Regions from separate parts of the Bradyrhizobium sp. NP1 genome, predicted to be linked through region 1. Evidence: predicted binding sites of a transcription regulator. Region 1 holds the regulator's gene; each other region holds the start of a gene.
What was found. The regulator LexA, encoded in region 1, represses DNA repair genes until DNA is damaged. The targets are predictions, from matches to a motif close to TGTTCNNNNTGTGTTCNG.
Positions count from the first base shown of each region.

Region 1 (4,212 bases):
TTCGCTGTGGCCCTCATGCCGGTTGCCGACGCTTTGGCCGCGATCCTCGCAGACAGCGAACCGCTGGAACAGGAAATGGTGGCGCTGGATGCCGCCTACCATCGCGTGCTGGCGCGCGATGTCGCTGCGCTGCGCAACCAGCCGCCGCAGGCGATGTCGGCGATGGACGGCTACGCGGTGCGCGCGGCGGATGCGGCGCAGGCAGGCGCGCGGCTGACCGTGATCGGCGAGGTCGCAGCCGGCCGCCCGTTCGAACGACGGGTCGGGCAAGGCGAGGCCGTGCGCATCTTCACCGGCGGCGTCATCCCCGACGGCGCCGATGCCGTGGTGATCCAGGAGGACACCGAGGCCGACGGCAACACCATCCGCATCACCGAGGCGGCCAGCGTCGGCCGCCATATCCGCGGCCCCGGCATCGATTTCAGGCAGGGCGAGGTGCTGCTGCAAGGAGGCACCCGGCTTGGCGACCGTCATCTGTCGCTCGCGGCCGCCATGAATCACCCCAACCTTCCGGTGCGGCGCCGGCCCAAGGTCGCGATCCTGGCGACCGGCGACGAGCTGGTGATGCCCGGCTCAACGCCCGGCCCGGGCCAGATCGTCTATTCCAACGGCTATTCGCTGCGCGCGCTGGCGCGCGCCGAGGGCGCCGACACGATCGATCTCGGGGTCGCCGCCGACACGCTGGAAGCGACCACGTCGGGCATCCGCCGCGCCCGGGATTCCGGCGCCGACATCCTGATCACGACCGGCGGCGCCTCGGTCGGCGACCATGACCTGGTGCACCGGTCGCTTCGGGCAGAAGGCGTGACCATGGCGTTCTGGCGCATTGCGATGCGCCCGGGCAAGCCGATGATGCACGGCCGGCTCGGCGCGCTCCGGGTGATCGGCCTGCCCGGCAATCCGGTTTCCTCCTATGTCTGCGCCTTCCTGTTTCTGGTGCCGTTGATTCGCGCGCTTTCGGGTCGCTCGGTGATTCACCATGCACGTGAAACCGCCCTGCTCGGCCGCGACGTCGGCGCCAACGATCAGCGCGAGGATTACTTGCGCGCGCGGCTCGACGAGCGCGACGACGGCACGCTGATCGCCACGCCGGTCAATCACCAGGACAGCTCGCTGGTTGCGAATCTCGCTGCGGCACAGGCACTTCTGATCCGTCCGCCATTTGCGCCGGCGGCGAAAGCGGGCGCGTCTTGCGACGTGCTGCGACTGCCTGACTGAGGCGATCGGGCAGCGGTTCCGCGCCCTCGGAGCGCGTTCACCGGAAATTAAGTGGTTGCGGAACACATATCGAACATATAGTGTCCGTTCATGATTTGTTTCGAGTGCTGGTATCTACTTTGATGCCGAGAATGGGAGCCGCGCTCCCGTGGTCGCATCAATCGGCACCATCAACCGGGGGACTTGCTCGAGATGCTCACGCGCAAACAGTACGAACTTCTGCGTTTCATCAATGAACGGCTGAAAGAGGCCGGCGTCCCGCCCTCGTTCGACGAGATGAAGGACGCACTCGACCTGCGCTCGAAATCCGGCATCCACCGCCTCATCACCGCACTGGAAGAACGCGGCTTCATCCGTCGCCTGCCCAACCGCGCCCGCGCCATCGAGGTGATCAAGCTGCCCGAGCTTTCCGCAAGCGGCGGCGGCAGCCGCCGCGGCTTCACCCCGAGCGTCATCGAAGGCAATCTCGGCAAGGGCCGCAGCGCCAGCTCCACCGCCGATGACGGTGAGCGTCCGGTCGCGGTGCCCGTCATGGGCCGCATCGCCGCCGGCACACCGATCGAGGCACTGCAGACCCGCAGCCACACCATCAGCGTGCCGCCCGACATGCTCGGCTCCGGTGAGCACTACGCGCTCGAGGTGCGCGGCGACTCCATGGTCGATGCCGGTATCCTCGACGGCGACATGGCTTTGATCCAGCGCAACGAGAGTGCCGACACCGGCGACATCGTCGTCGCGCTGATCGATGACGAGGAAGCGACGCTGAAACGTTTTCGCCGCCGAGGTGCTTCCATTGCGCTGGAGCCGGCCAACACGGCCTACGAGGTCCGGATACTCCCGCCGAACCGCGTCAAGATCCAGGGCAAGCTGATCGGGCTGTATCGGAAGTACTGAGTGGCACCGCGTACAGGACGGTCGCGGCGGTTGAACGCCGCCTCGGCCGCGTGTGGTGTTGTCGCGCGTTGCAAGGCTCGCATGCCAAACGGAGCAACGAGCCAGCGACAACAGCGCAAGCGCGCTCATGCTTATAAGGCGAAGCGCGTGACAGGAAACGTGACAAGAAAATGGGCAGCCGGGAAAACGCGCGCGCTGTCCTCATTGCTCGGACAGAAGCCCCCTGCCTATGCGCGAGAGGCCATTTTTGTTCCAAAGAAACTGCGCTTCACGCCAAACTAATTTGTGATGGCCGCGCAGGCCGCGAGTCGCAGAATTGCCTACAAGGAAGCCAAGGGTTGGCGTTATCGTCCACTTTGATAGGGCCCGCGCCTCCCGCAGCAAGATCGACAAACAACAATCGGTCTCCTCGCGGCACAGGCGAAAGGCATTGTGCGGCGAGCATGCTCAGGGACACGCACACAGGCACGGGTCGCTATCTCGAACGAGGAGCAACCCGATGTGTGACTACAGTCTGCATGCCGTGGCGTCCCGTCCCGCCGAGGTCGGCGAAGAACTGATCACAACGTCCTTCCGCGGGACTTCGACACGCGGCTTCGCAAGCGAGCGCGAACCAGGCGTCGCGGTTTGCCTGCTTCCCGGTACCGAGCTGGCCTTCGCCGCCGATGTCAGATACGACAGCCGGTGGATCTGGACCAAGACGATCAACTCGCGCGTCGGCAAGTTCGGCAAGATCGATCCGCTCGTGCCCGAACGGCACCATGACGCGATCGAATTTCCGGATGGCAGCTTCGTGCTGGTGACGCAACTGTGCGAAGGCCAGCGTGCGCGGGTGCTGCAACTCCCGGTGACGCAGCGAACCCCGGAGAAGGCAGCTCCTGCCGTGGAGACGCCGGCACCGCGACGGCAGCCCGTGGGTTGAGCGCGCCGCGCTAGTCGTCCGCCTGCAAATCGGTCTCCGCCGGTGTCGCATCGCGCGGAGCGGTTTGCGGTGACCTGAGAACAGGTGAGACGTCCACCTCGCCCTCGCCAGCGATTGCCAGGGACCATGGGCGGTCGAAGCCCTGCGGCTTGACCGCGCCGATGGAAAATCCCTGGCGCGTACGGCGAACCGACAGCGTGCCCTGCCTTTGCAGGCGCGCGCGGTCGATGGTTGCGGCCTCGCATTGCGCCGGCGCCTGCCGTGCCGTCACGACCAGCGCTGCACGCGCACAGTCGTCTCCAAGCGCCGCGGCATGATCGGCAAGCGTGACGAGCCCGCCATCGGCCATCGCGGCCACGCAGCCGGCCTCGTCGCAGGACACCCCCTCGCCAAGGCTGGCATCGACCGGCGGCCGCGGGTCGGCGTCCGCGGCCAGCCATTCCTTCACCAGAAACGCGTCCTTCGCCGTCCTCATCAGGTGCAGCCGCCCGTCCCGACCACGCACGGCGACGTTGCGGCCGTCGCCGGAAACCAGGACGTCGGGCAGCGGCGTCGCGACCGCCCAGACGATAGCTGCGGCCAGCGCAACCGCGCCCGACCAGCGCAGCGGCGAGCGCAACAGGCCCATCAGGATGAGGCCAAGGCTCGCCACGATGACCGGAGCGATGCCGAACGCCGCCATGCGGCCGATCGCGCCGGGCAGCGCCGCGACCCATTGCGTGACCACGATCATCCAGTCGATCCCGATCCCCATCAGCCACCAGAACAGGCCGTCGAAGCCGAACGGCATCGCCGCGAGCCCGAGCAGGCCCGCCGGCATCACGAGCGCCGAGACGACCGGCATCGCCAGAAGGTTGGCGAGGAGGCCGTAAGGGGTGACGCGGTGGAAGTGGAAAGCGGCGTAAGGCGTGGTCGCCAGTCCCGCCACCAGCGAGGCCAGCACCAGCATGACGAGCTCGCGCCCGCCCCACAGCGCAACGCGCGCGGTCGCAGAGCTCTCCGGCGTCGCGAGCAGGCGCGGCATCCCGATCTGCACCAGCGCAACCAGGCCAAGCGTTGCCGCAAACGACATCTGGAAACTCGGATGTACCAGCGCTTCCGGCGCGATCGCGAGCACGATCAGCGCTGCGACCGCCAGCGTGCGGAAGGTGATGGCGCGACGGTCGACCATGACGGCG
Region 1 is NZ_CP127385.1:3,736,405-3,740,616, reverse strand. Features, by position in the region: gene QOU61_RS17885 (molybdopterin molybdotransferase MoeA) at 7-1,218, shown strand; gene lexA (transcriptional repressor LexA) at 1,411-2,112, shown strand; gene QOU61_RS17875 (hypothetical protein) at 2,612-3,034, shown strand; gene QOU61_RS17870 (ComEC/Rec2 family competence protein) at 3,045-4,212, opposite strand, start outside.

Region 2 (4,212 bases), 3.8 Mb from region 1:
GCGACATGGTCAAATCCTCTTCCGTCCCGCTTCCTTGCCAGGGCACGCCTCAAGCGGCCCGCGCGGGGTCAAAATCTCGTCCATTTCCAGGAACGGCCGGACGTATAGGGGGAGGGCGGCGAAACGTCAAGGTTTTGCAACGGCAAAAGCCGATTTCGCTGGGCTTGCACGGCCTTATGCATCACATAAAGGGCGCATTCGGCGGCGATTTTTGCCGGTTCCGGCGGCACAGGCGTCTGGGCCCGAAATGGGCAACATTTTCGCCTCGGCCCGCTGTCGTCTGGTTGCGGCCGCGGGCGATTTTTTCCGAAAAGATCGTTCCGCGTTGTTTGGCGGATTTTCTTGCTTAAATGAACGATAACAGGCGCATCCAGCAGGACCCTCGGTCAGTGACCCGCCAAGCCCTGAAATTCGGCCGGCCGGGCCGCGTCGGCCTGTGCCTCGGTGCGCTGCTGCTGTCCTGGCTGCCGGCCGCCGCACAGGGACGGCTCGATGCGCAATATGAGGCGACGCTGGCCGGCATTCCCGTCGGCAAGGGCTCCTGGACCATCGAAGTCGGCGACGACCAGTTTTCCGCAACCGCCTCCGGCGGCACCTCGGGCCTGCTCAACGCGATTGCCGGCGGCAGCGGCAACGGCACTTCGCAGGGCCGCGTCGTCAATGGCGCGCTGATCGCGACCAACTTCGTCGGCTCGACGACCACGTACAGGAAGTCGGAAACGATCCACATCACGCTCGCCAACGGCAATGTGAAGGAATTCAACATCGATCCGCAGCCGCCGGTCGATCCCGGCCGGCTTCCGGTGCCGGATGCACATCGCCGCGGCGTGTTCGATCCGATGACGGGCTCGATCTTGCGCGTGCCCGGCACCATCGATCCGCTGAGCCCCGAGGCCTGCCACTCCAGCGCGGCGGTGTTCGACGGCCGCATGCGCTATGACTTGAAGCTCGACTTCAAGCGCATCGAGACGGTCAGGACCGAGCGCGGCTATCGCGGCCCGGTGCTGGTCTGCGCGATCTACTTCGTGCCGCTGTCGGGCTACATCCCCGATCGCCCGGTGATCAAATATCTCATCGCCCAGCGCAACATGGAGGTTTCGTTCGCGCCGCTGCCGGGAACCAGGATTCTGGTGCCCTATCGCCTGGTCATTCCGACCCCGCTCGGCACCGCGATGCTGGAAGCCACGACGTTCGTGACCCAGCTGCTGCCGCCCCGCGTCGCCAAGACACAATAGGGACACAACGCAACGCGGTCGCAGTGACCGCGCCGCAGGAATCGTAAATCGCGCCGACCACGCCCGGAATCAGGTTGACTCTCGCCCGATTCTGATTCGACTCGTGGCCAGCGAAAACTTTAAGAAATTCGTCGCCGTACGGTCGCTTGTGGCGCGGCGCCAAACTTGATCTAGTGCCGACGTGAAAGCGTCGACGCGAGATGTTGCGGTGAACGAAGCAGGACATGAGGGGGAGTCAGCGATTCGGCCGCGATTTGTTCACAACCCGTTCCGAAACTTAAGCCGAGGCCTCGCAAGCGTCGCATTGTGACACATCTATCAACTTGAATCGGCGCGGATTCTCTTCGCTATCCGCTTTGCGGAACCCGCGCGGAACAACGTAGAATCTCAAGACAATATGGCTTTCTCCCCTCAGGATCGGGCTCCCGGCGCGGGCGTCACCGCAGTGCTTGGGCCGACCAACACCGGCAAGACCCATCTCGCCATCGAACGCATGCTGGCGCATTCCTCGGGGATGATCGGCCTGCCGCTGCGGCTGTTGGCGCGCGAGGTCTACAACAAGGTCGCCGATCGCGCGGGCACTGAGGCCGTCGCGCTGATCACCGGCGAGGAGAAGATCAAGCCGAAAAATCCGCGCTTCTGGGTCTCGACCGTGGAAGCGATGCCGCGCGATCTCGACGTCTCGTTCCTCGCGGTCGATGAAATCCAGATCGGCGCCGATCTCGAGCGCGGCCATGTCTTCACCGACCGCATCCTCAATCGCCGTGGCCGCGACGAGACGCTGCTGCTGGGGGCTGCGACGATGCGGCCGATCGTGGAGCGGCTGTTGCCCGGCGCCTCGACGATTACCCGGCCGCGATTGTCGCGACTCGAATTCGCCGGCGACCGCAAGATCACCCGCCAGCCGCGGCGCACCGCGATCGTCGCCTTCTCGGCCGACGAGGTCTATGCGATCGCGGAACTGATCCGCCGCCAGCATGGCGGCGCCGCGGTTGTGCTCGGCTCGCTTAGCCCGCGCACGCGCAATGCCCAGGTGTCGATGTTCCAGAACGGGGATGTCGATTATCTCGTCGCGACCGATGCGATCGGCATGGGGCTCAATCTCGACGTCGACCACGTCGCCTTCGCCTCCGACCGCAAATATGACGGCTACCAGTTCCGCAGGCTCAATCCCGCTGAATTCGCCCAGATCGCCGGGCGTGCCGGGCGCGCCACTCGCGACGGCACCTTTGGTACGACGGGACGCTGCGCGCCGTTCGAGCCGGAACTCGTCAACGCGCTGCAGAACCATACCTTCGACAGCGTGAAGGTCCTGCAATGGCGCAATTCGAAGCTGGATTTTTCCTCGCTCGGCGCGCTCCAGGTGTCGTTGACGCTGCCTCCCGGCCACGAGGCGCTGACGCGCGCCCCGGCCGCCGAGGACGTGCGTGTGCTCGACCACGCCGCGCGCGATTCCGATGTGCGCGACATGGCGCACAGCGCCGCCGCGGTCGAGCGGCTCTGGGACGCCTGCCAGATTCCGGACTACCGCAAGTTGTCGCCGGCCGCCCATGCCGAGCTCGTGACCACGGTATTCGGCTATTTGATGCAAAATGGCCGCATCCCCGATGCATGGTATGCTGCCCAGGTGGACCAGGCCGACCGCGTCGACGGCGATATCGATACGCTGTCGGGGCGGATCGCGCAGATCCGGACCTGGACCTTTGTCGCCAACCGGCCGGATTGGCTGGCCGATCCCGAGCATTGGCAGGGAATAACGCGCGAAGTCGAAAATAAATTATCTGACGCGCTGCACGAACGGCTTACGGAGCGTTTCGTTGATCGGCGGACCAGTGTATTGATGCGCCGCCTGCGGGAGAACAGCGTTTTGAACACGGAAATTGGCAAAACCGGCGAAGTCGTCGTCGAAGGTCACGCGATCGGCCGGCTCGATGGATTCACCTTTGCGCCGGAGACCGCGGAAGCGGGCTCGGACGCCAAGGCGCTGCAGGCCGCCGCGCAGCAGGTGCTGGCGCGCGAGATCGATGTGCGCGCGGAAAAGCTCGGGGGAGCGCCGGACGAGCAGTTCGTGCTGACGTCTGACGGAACCATCCGCTGGACCGGCGATGCCGTCGCCAGGCTGGTGGCGGCGGAAGATGCCCTGCATCCGCGCATCCGCATCATTGCCGACGAACGGCTGACCGGGGCCTCGCGCGAGAAAGTGCAGGCGCGGCTCGACCTCTGGCTGAAGACGCATATCGAAAAGCTGCTCGGGCCGCTGTTCGAGCTCAACAAGGCCGAGGACATCACCGGCATCGCGCGCGGTATCGCCTTCCAGCTCGTCGAGGCACTCGGCGTGCTGGAGCGCAGCCGGATCTCGGCGGAGATGAAGGATCTCGACCAGCCCTCGCGCGCGTCATTGCGCAAATACGGCGTGCGTTTCGGCGCCTATCACGTCTATCTGCCCGGCCTGCTGAAGCCGGCAGCGCGCTCGCTGGCCGCGCTGCTCTGGGCGCTGAAGCATGACAATGTCGAGCTGTCGGTGCTGTCGAGCGCGCAGCATCTGGCGAGCTCGGGCCGCACCTCGTTCCCGGTCGACAAGCAGCTGCCGCGCGACGCCTATCGCGTGCTGGGCTACCGCCAGGCGGGCGAGCGCGCCGTGCGCGTCGATATCCTGGAGCGGCTGGCCGATCTCATTCGCCCGGCGCTGGCCTGGCGCGAGACCTCGTCCGGCGAGAAGCCGCCCGGCGCCTTCGACGGCCGCAGCTTCGTGGTGACGCAGGCGATGACCTCGCTCACCGGGTCGGCCGGGGAGGATTTCGCGTCGATCCTGCGCGCGCTCGGCTATCGCATGGATCGCCGTCCGCCGCTGCCGCCCAAGCCCGTCGCGGTCACGGAGCCCGTCGCCGTCACGGAGACCGTGGCAGCCGAAGCCTCGCCGGTGGAGGGATCGGCGGATGCGCCGTCCGAGGTCGCAGCGGAGACGCCCGCCGAAGCC
Region 2 is NZ_CP127385.1:7,490,234-7,494,445, reverse strand. Features, by position in the region: gene rpmB (50S ribosomal protein L28) at 1-7, opposite strand, end outside; gene QOU61_RS36120 (DUF3108 domain-containing protein) at 390-1,235, shown strand; gene QOU61_RS36115 (helicase-related protein) at 1,633-4,212, shown strand, end outside.
Region 2: the regulator LexA is predicted to act here: its motif matches at 1,491-1,508, upstream of QOU61_RS36115 (helicase-related protein).

Region 3 (4,212 bases), 1.6 Mb from region 1:
CTGGGTGTGGTCGCAGTGTCGGCAGGGTGTCCTGAGCATGCGGAGGCGCTGAGGAGGGGCCGTCGCTGCTGTTGCGTTGCGGCAACGTCCGACTTGTTCCGCAGATCGGAACAACAGTTTCGACTCCCCAAGAGCCGCGATTTCCATTTAGCTATCGATTACCGGGAGTAGGGGGATTTCATTCCGAACACATTTTCACCCGGAGGCCGCTGATCACTCAGCGGCCTTTTTCAAGGGACGCGCGCGAAGCGCAGCGGTCGTGGTGTCCGGACATTCGCAACTGCTCCTCCGGCAGTGACGGCGATGGAGTATTCGCCGAACTGGCAGGCATGTATGGATCCGGCGCATCGGTAATTGCCCCGGTGGAGTGCTCATCTTCACGACGCCATTGCCGACGCCGACAGTTCGCCGAGACGGCAGAGGCCGCCAACCGGGGCGGCCTCTTCATTGTTTGCAACTTGTTTGATCGCCCTATTTGGCGCCCTTGCAGTTCGCGGCGGCGCAATATTTGACGTCTTGAGCAAACGGCGTTCCGGCCCTCGAGCATGTTCCCGTCGGACACCTCATCCCCTGGCTGGTGGTGGTAGTGCAGACCCCTCCCGAGCAATTGCCCTTGCCGTTCATTTTATCTGCCGATGCCGCTGTCGTCAGAGCCACAGAACTCAAAAATACCAATGCTACGACAAAAATCTTCATGTCCATTCCTCCACGGCGCTCATTTCAAGCGCGGACATAATGGCAGCAAATGCGCGTTCGTTGACAGGGCGATTTGGGGCACGGCCCCTGGGTGAATTTAGATGGCTTGGGAAAAGATCGTTAAGCGTCTCAAGGTGCGCTTTGTCTGTCCCGTCTGCGGCTTCGATTCTGGCGAAGAGTCGAGCGCACCGATCCAGTGTCCGAAGTGCGGATGGAAGGGCACTTTGGGAGACCTTGACATAGTTTCAAAGCCGCCGCCGGAGACAGATTAGGACACTCCCAAGATCAACTCAGGGGTGGGTCAAATACGGCCAGCACAAAAGCTTGTGGCTGCAACTCCTAGAAGGGAGCTTTGATCTAGTCGACGTCGATAAGGAGAATTGCAGGTGCCTGCAAAATGAAAGAGGCCGCCAACTGAGGCGGCCTTACTCTTCTTTGCGCCAGCCGCCCAAGAGGAACACCCTCCGCGCTTTGCGGTTAGGGCCAGCCTGCTTTTGAATATCAGTTAGATCGACCGCGTACCGCTTCATTATGAGCTTGATGGCCAAGCCCAGCAGCAGAAATGGCACCACGTAGATCGCAAATACCTCAAGTGCCCGCATGGCCGCTCTCCGCCATGGCCGAGACAAATGAGGACACTAGCAGATTCAAACCAGGACACCGGGGTCAAATACGGCCAGCACCCACAATCGCGGTGCTGTCCTAGTTAGGACACCCGCAACGGCAAATTAGGACAGTGCTACGAACAGTAGTTTTCGGGATTTCAAAGCCTGTGGAAAACTCTAAGTTGGTCTTGCCGGGGGCAGGCTTTTCATTCCGCAATAATTTTAACCGGCAAGGGGTCGCTGAAGGGCGGCCCCTTTCGATTCCGATACCCGCAGAGGGGAATTCGCAAAAAGAACATATTGCGAACTGAGAACAAATGGGGTACATTGCCTCAACTTGAGAGCGCCTCGCCAAGTCCGTTTGTCCCGCCCGCGAATCCCCGTCATAAGGAGCCAGCCCGATGTCCGTCCCCGCACTGCGTATCGTTGAAGGATCTTCCATGGACAAGACCAAAGCCCTGTCCGCCGCGCTTTCCCAGATCGAGCGTCAGTTCGGCAAGGGCTCGGTGATGAAGCTCGGCAAGAACGATCGCTCCATGGACATCGAGACGATCTCCTCCGGCTCGCTGGGGCTCGACATCGCGCTCGGCGTCGGCGGCCTGCCCAAGGGGCGGATCGTGGAGATCTACGGGCCGGAATCGTCGGGCAAGACCACTCTGGCGCTGCACACGGTGGCCGAGGCCCAGAAGAGGGGCGGCATCTGCGCCTTCATCGACGCCGAGCACGCGCTCGATCCGGTCTATGCCCGCAAACTCGGCGTCAACATCGACGAGCTCCTGATCTCGCAGCCCGATACCGGCGAGCAGGCGCTGGAAATCTGCGACACGCTGGTGCGCTCCGGGGCGGTCGACGTGCTGGTGGTCGATTCGGTCGCGGCCCTCGTGCCGAAGGCCGAGCTCGAGGGCGAGATGGGCGAGTCGCTGCCGGGCCTGCAGGCCCGCCTGATGAGCCAGGCGCTGCGCAAGCTCACCGCCTCCATCAACAAGTCCAACACCATGGTGATCTTCATCAATCAGATCCGCATGAAGATCGGCGTGATGTACGGCTCGCCGGAGACCACGACCGGCGGCAACGCGCTGAAGTTCTACGCCTCCGTCCGCCTCGACATCCGCCGCATCGGCGCGATCAAGGAGCGCGACGAGGTGGTCGGCAATACCACGCGCGTCAAGGTGGTGAAGAACAAGCTGGCGCCCCCGTTCAAGCAGGTCGAGTTCGACATCATGTATGGCGAGGGCGTCTCCAAGATGGGCGAGATCCTCGATCTCGGCGTCAAGGCGGGCATCGTGGAAAAGTCCGGCGCCTGGTTCTCCTATGACAGCCAGCGGCTGGGCCAGGGCCGCGAGAACTCCAAGGCGTTCCTCAAATCCAACCCCGACATCACCACCAAGATCGAGACCGCGATCCGCCAGAACTCCGGCCTGATCGCCGAGCAGATCCTTGCCGGTACTGCCGAGCGCGAGGAGACCGAAGGCGAGGAGCCGGCGGAGGAATAAGCGTCACTTTGAATCGGGGGCAATCCCCGCGCGGGCGCCGAGGACGTTGAGTTGCCGACGTCTTTGGCGCCCGTTTCGTTTTGGGCTTCGACCGCGAGGGCATGATCCGGAAAAGTGTGTAGCGGTTTTCCCTCGCGACAAACGCGGAACGCGTTTGCGCGGAGATCATGCTCAATCAAGAACCTAAAGCGCGATGACGATTCAACCTGATCTCATCGCGCTTTAGGGCCGCCGGCGAGGGCCCGCGGGAGCGCGACGGCGAAGCCGTGGTCCCGAAAGATCCGAAGGACCAATCCCGGAATCTCGGAGATCCCGGGTTCGCGCTGATGCGCGCGCCGCGGGATGACGCCTTTATCACGTCACCCGGGGGATGACGTTTTATCGCGTCACCCGGGGGGATGACGCTCTATCACGTCACTCCGGGGATGACGCTTTATCGCGTCACTCCGCCGCTTGCGCGTAATCCGCGACCGGCGGGCAGGAGCACACCAGGTTGCGGTCGCCATAGACATTGTCGACGCGGCCGACCGGGCACCAGTATTTGTCTGATCGCGAGACGCCGTCGGGGAAGCAGCCCTCGGCGCGGCCATAGGCGCGATTCCAGCCATCGTCGGCGATGTCGTGCACGGTATGCGGCGCATGACGCAGCGGCGAGGCCTCGATCGTGAAGCGGCCGCTCTCGACGTCCGCGACCTCCCTGCGGATCGCGATCATGGCATCGCAGAAGCGATCCAGCTCGGCCTTGGATTCCGATTCGGTCGGCTCGATCATCAGCGTGCCCGGCACCGGAAAGCTCATGGTCGGCGCATGGAAGCCATAGTCGATCAGGCGCTTGGCGATATCGTCGACGGTGACGCCGCTGGTCTGCTTCAAGGGCCGGGGATCGACGATGCATTCATGCGCGACGCGGCCGCGCGCGTTGCGGTAGAGCACCGGGAAATGCGCATCCAGCCGCGCCGCCACGTAATTGGCGTTGAGGATCGCAGCTTCCGTGGCGCGCTTCAAACCTTCACTGCCCATCATCAGGATGTAGATGTAGGAGATGGTCAGGATCGAGGCGGAGCCGAACGGCGCGGCCGAGACCGGCCCCACCGCGTGGGCCGTGCCGTCGTCGGTTGAGGGATGACCGGGCAGATAGGGCGCAAGGTGCGCCTTCACCCCGATCGGGCCCATGCCGGGGCCGCCGCCGCCGTGCGGAATGCAGAAGGTCTTGTGCAGGTTGAGATGGCTGACGTCGGCGCCGTAGTCGCCGGGCCGGGCAAGGCCGACTTGGGCGTTGAGGTTGGCGCCGTCGAGATAGACCTGGCCGCCATGGCGATGCACGATCGCGCAGATCTCGCTGATCTCCTCCTCGAACACGCCATGCGTGGAAGGATAGGTGATCATGACCGCTGCGAGGTCGTTTGCGTGCTGCTCGG
Region 3 is NZ_CP127385.1:5,304,886-5,309,097, reverse strand. Features, by position in the region: gene QOU61_RS25770 (hypothetical protein) at 1,122-1,298, opposite strand; gene recA (recombinase RecA) at 1,703-2,794, shown strand; gene gcvP (aminomethyl-transferring glycine dehydrogenase) at 3,236-4,212, opposite strand, start outside.
Region 3: the regulator LexA is predicted to act here: its motif matches at 1,593-1,610, upstream of recA (recombinase RecA).

Region 4 (4,212 bases), 2.2 Mb from region 1:
CGGCCGCGACGCGGCCGGGATTTTTCTAAAGCGCGATGACTCAAATTCTCGCGCCTTAGCTGTTTGGTCCGGCACGATGCCTTCGGCGCAAAACGCGCGTCAGTCGCGGGAAACCCGGTATCCACTCTTTTGCATCATGCCGCAGCGCACCCCTCTCAGGAAGACACGACGAGATTGACCGCCTTGGGGCCCTTGCCCTTCTTGTCCGGTTCGACCTCGAACGTGATGCGCTGTCCTTCGGTCAGGTCCTTCAGTCCCGCCCGCTCCACGGCGGTGATGTGAACGAACACGTCACGGCCGCCATCATCAGGCTTGATGAAGCCGTAGCCGCGTTCTCCATTGAAGAACTTGACCGTTCCAGTCATGGCCATCGGGAAACTCCTCCCCCGCATTGCTCCGCCGCGACACGTAACCGCGCCACGGCCAGACCGGACATTCACTGCCGGAAAGCTTGGCCACCTTGAGCGGATCGGTTCACGTCCCGATTCGCCTGGATCTTTGTTTGGCCTTCATCACTCCGCCGCAACCATTCGCGGAAGCGGAACGTAAAGCCAGTCACAGCGGCAGCATAATACGGTTCGTCGCAAATTGACTACGGCTTTTCGTGGTTTAGTGCCGCCTAAGGTGTGGGCACTTCGAGCCGGTAGCGAGCAGCGCCACCCTGACCGAGCGGCTTCTGCAGTTCGGGCAGGATGGTCTTCAACTCGCCTTGCAGCGTCCAGGGCGGATTGACCACGAGCAGACCGGTGGAAGCGAGCGCCGTGCCGGCACCTTGCGGCGCGACGCTGAACTCGAGTCGCAGGCATTTTCCGTCACCCGGAACGCTGGCTGTGACCTCGGCGACGCGCCGCGCCAGCGCATCCGTCGCGCGGCGGCTCTTGGCCGGATACCAGAGCAGGTAGACGCCGGTCGGCCATTTCGCGAAAGCCGCGGCGAAGCCCTCGGCCATGCGTTCGAACTCGTCCTTGGCCTCGAAAGGCGGGTCGATCAGCACGAGGCCGCGCCGCTCCTTCGGCGGCACGAAGGCGGGCAGCGCAGTCCAGCCGTCGAGGTCGACGATGCGCGCCTGCGCGTCGCGGCGCAGCGCCTCGATCAGGTGCTTGCGCGCGGTCGGTTCGATCTCGCAGGCGGTGAGGTGATCCTGCGGGCGCAGCAGCGCGCGGGCGATCAGCGGCGAGCCGGGATAGGCGGCAAGCGCGGCTTGCGGGTTGAAGGCCCTGACGATGTCGAGATAGGGCTTGATCACGGCCAGCGCGGAATCGGAAAAGCGCGCCTGCATGATCCGTGCAATGCCGGTCAGCCACTCGCCGCTGCGCCGCGCCTCCTCGCCGGTGAGGTCGTAACGACCTGCGCCGGCGTGGGTGTCGATGACGCGGAATGCGGCAGGCTTCTGCTGCAGATGGATCAGGATGCGCACCAGCACGACGTGCTTGATGACGTCGGCGAAGCTGCCGGCATGGAAGGCGTGACGGTAGTTCATGAGACAGCAGTTAGCACGTCATGGCGAACGCAGCGAAGCAATCCATCTTGCCACGGAAGTATGGATTGCCTGCCGCTGGCATTGCTCGCAATGACGGGAAACGAAGCCTAGCCGCCGCGGATCGGCGGCATCGTCACCTGGTCGCGGCGGCAGGCGCGGCGGTCGATCTCCTCGCAGGCGCGGAACTGCAGCTCCTTGCTGAGGCAGATGCGCACTTCCGAGAGCCGCGAGCGATTGCAGGTCACCGAGATCGCCGTGGGCGAGAGCCCCGGATTGACCTTGATGAAGGCATCCTCGATCTCCGAGGGCGCCACCGTCTTCGGCTCGGACAATTGCAGGAAGTCCTCGGGGATCTTCACGGCGGCGCGCGCCTTGCGGACGGCTTCGAAATAACCGCGCTCGCCGAGCCCCGAGCAGGTGCCGTGCTTGTCCCATTCGTTGTAGATCAGGCCCGGCGCCGGCATCAAATCGAGCATCGACACCATGATGTTGCGGGCAAGCCGCGGCGAGGGCTGCTGGCAATATTCGGGAAAACCGCGCTCATATTGCGGCCACAGGCCATGGACCACGAAGGAGAACGGCCGCCCGCCGCATTGCGCCTGTGATCGCCCGCCATTGCCGCGCTCCGCCGCCTCCTCGCAGAAGGAGGGCGACCAGGACAGCGACAGCACGTAGAAATCGAACTCGCCGGGCGCGTTCTGCCGCCGATCCTGTGCGGCTGCCGGCGACGTGCCGCCGGCTGCCAGGACAGCGAGGACCAAGACAGCGAGGATCAGGACGATGGGGGTGATGGCAAAGCAGGTCAAAGACCGCGAAACTGTCCGCGCAACCAAACCAAACATGACGGCGCCTCTCGACTAAATGATCGGAAACCTAGCAGGCGACCGGAACATTTCAAGAACAAAAATGCATGCGTTGCAGCAACCGCTGCAAGCATCGACATCAACGGTGGTAAAGAATCAGGGGCGGGCGGACCGGCAGGCCGGGTTATAGGCCCAGTCGCGGTCGAGCCCGGTCACGCACCACTCGACCCCCTGGTCGTAGCCGGCAAACCCGCCATCCTCGATGATCGAGTAGTAGATGCCGTGCACCTTGCCGTCATTGAGCGTGACCTGTCCGGCGCAGTAGCGGCGCGGGATGTTGTCGGACTGCCAGGGCCGGAACGCGATTTCGTGAATATTGCTGTAAGCCGCGATCTTGAGGGAGGAATTCCAGAAGGAGCTTTCCTTTTCCCAGAACTGGGTGGTGATGGTGCCCATGGCCCTCTCGCAGGGCGCGACACGGCCTTCATAATTCGGGCCGGTCAGGCCGAAATTGAGCTCCAGCGGATTGGCCGCCTGCGCGGTCTGGCTCGCGGCGAGCAGGCCGAGGCCGAACACGGCGCCGAGGGCGGTTTTCTTCACGGCGAAAGCGAGGTCGCGCATCGACAATCCGAGCAATGATCCGGTCAGCGGACCGTGCCGTGAAGCGATGGCGGGGTCAAGTGCAGCGCGGCAACACTCGCCGTCACTCTGCAGTCCAGCCGCGGGGCGGCCTTTTTTTGCCCTTCGATGGGCCCTAAGATGCGCCGCAAAACAGGAGTCGCGAATGAGACTGATTGGGGCTTTGAGCCTGGCTGTCGCCTGCGGGGTGTTGGCCGCGGCGCCGGCGCGAGCCGACTTGTTCAACTGGGTGCCGCCCGTCAAGGGCAACGACACCGGTGGCATCATCGCCTACGAGCTCGCGACCCAGGTGGATGCGCGCCAGATCGCAGCCGACCATTGCGCGCGCTACGGCAAGGTGGCGAAGTTCCTCGCCATCGATGCGCAATATGGCGGCTATATCTCCTTCTCCTGCCGCTGGGTGCCCTACGGCGCCGACGAAAGGCCGTTGCGCACGCGCTACTGAGGGCGACCTCCGAACGCATCCACCACAACAAGACGGGAGCGCGCGCCATGCCGCGGCAACTTTCTTTGTTTTGTCTATCGCTCGGCGCGGCGTGCTGCGCCCTGATCGGCGCGTCCGTGGCGCGCGGCGACGAGATGCCGGTGCGCAAGGCGGGCCTCTGGGAGATGAAGATCGTCAAGGTCGGTTCGCAGTCGCCCGACATGACGATGCAGCACTGCACCGACGAGACCACCGACAAGGACATGACCAACGCGGTCTCGCCGCTTGCCAAGCAGGTCTGCTCCAAGCAGGAGGTCAGGAAGACCGCAACCGGCTATGTCAGCGATTCCGTCTGCAGCGTCGGCGGCCTGTCGATGACGTCGCATGCCGAGATCACGGGCGACTTCAGCTCCGCCTACACCGTGAAGACCTCCTCGCATATCGACCGCGCGGGCTCGCAGCAGGACAATTTGACCACGATCGAGGCGAAATGGCTCGGCGCCTGCAAGCCCGACCAGAAGCCGGGCGACGTGGTGATGCCGGGCGGCTTCAAGATCAACGTCAAGGACGCCGAGAAGCTGAAGAACCTGCTGCCGAAATCGAACTAGTGTGCCGATTCCGAAGTTCGCATCATTATGCGGCATACCCGTTTGCGAACTTCGGAATCAAAGGACGCTAGCAACTTATTGATCGAGTGTGGCTCTGGTTCGGAAGTCCGGCCGTGACCGATGTCATCGGAGTGATCGGCCGAGAATCCGCAGCGCCTGCGCGTTCGTCTGCGCCACGTTGAAGCGCATCAGATCGGTGGCCGACTGCGTGACGCTGAAGGCGTTGCCCGGGGCGAGCACGACCCGTTCGCGGAGCGC
Region 4 is NZ_CP127385.1:1,564,841-1,569,052, forward strand. Features, by position in the region: gene QOU61_RS07415 (cold-shock protein) at 156-371, opposite strand; gene QOU61_RS07420 (23S rRNA (adenine(2030)-N(6))-methyltransferase RlmJ) at 620-1,480, opposite strand; gene QOU61_RS07425 (ribonuclease T2 family protein) at 1,588-2,322, opposite strand; gene QOU61_RS07430 (hypothetical protein) at 2,440-2,904, opposite strand; gene QOU61_RS07435 (hypothetical protein) at 3,068-3,367, shown strand; gene QOU61_RS07440 (DUF3617 domain-containing protein) at 3,415-3,954, shown strand; gene QOU61_RS07445 (aminotransferase-like domain-containing protein) at 4,078-4,212, opposite strand, start outside.
Region 4: the regulator LexA is predicted to act here: its motif matches at 2,366-2,383, upstream of QOU61_RS07425 (ribonuclease T2 family protein).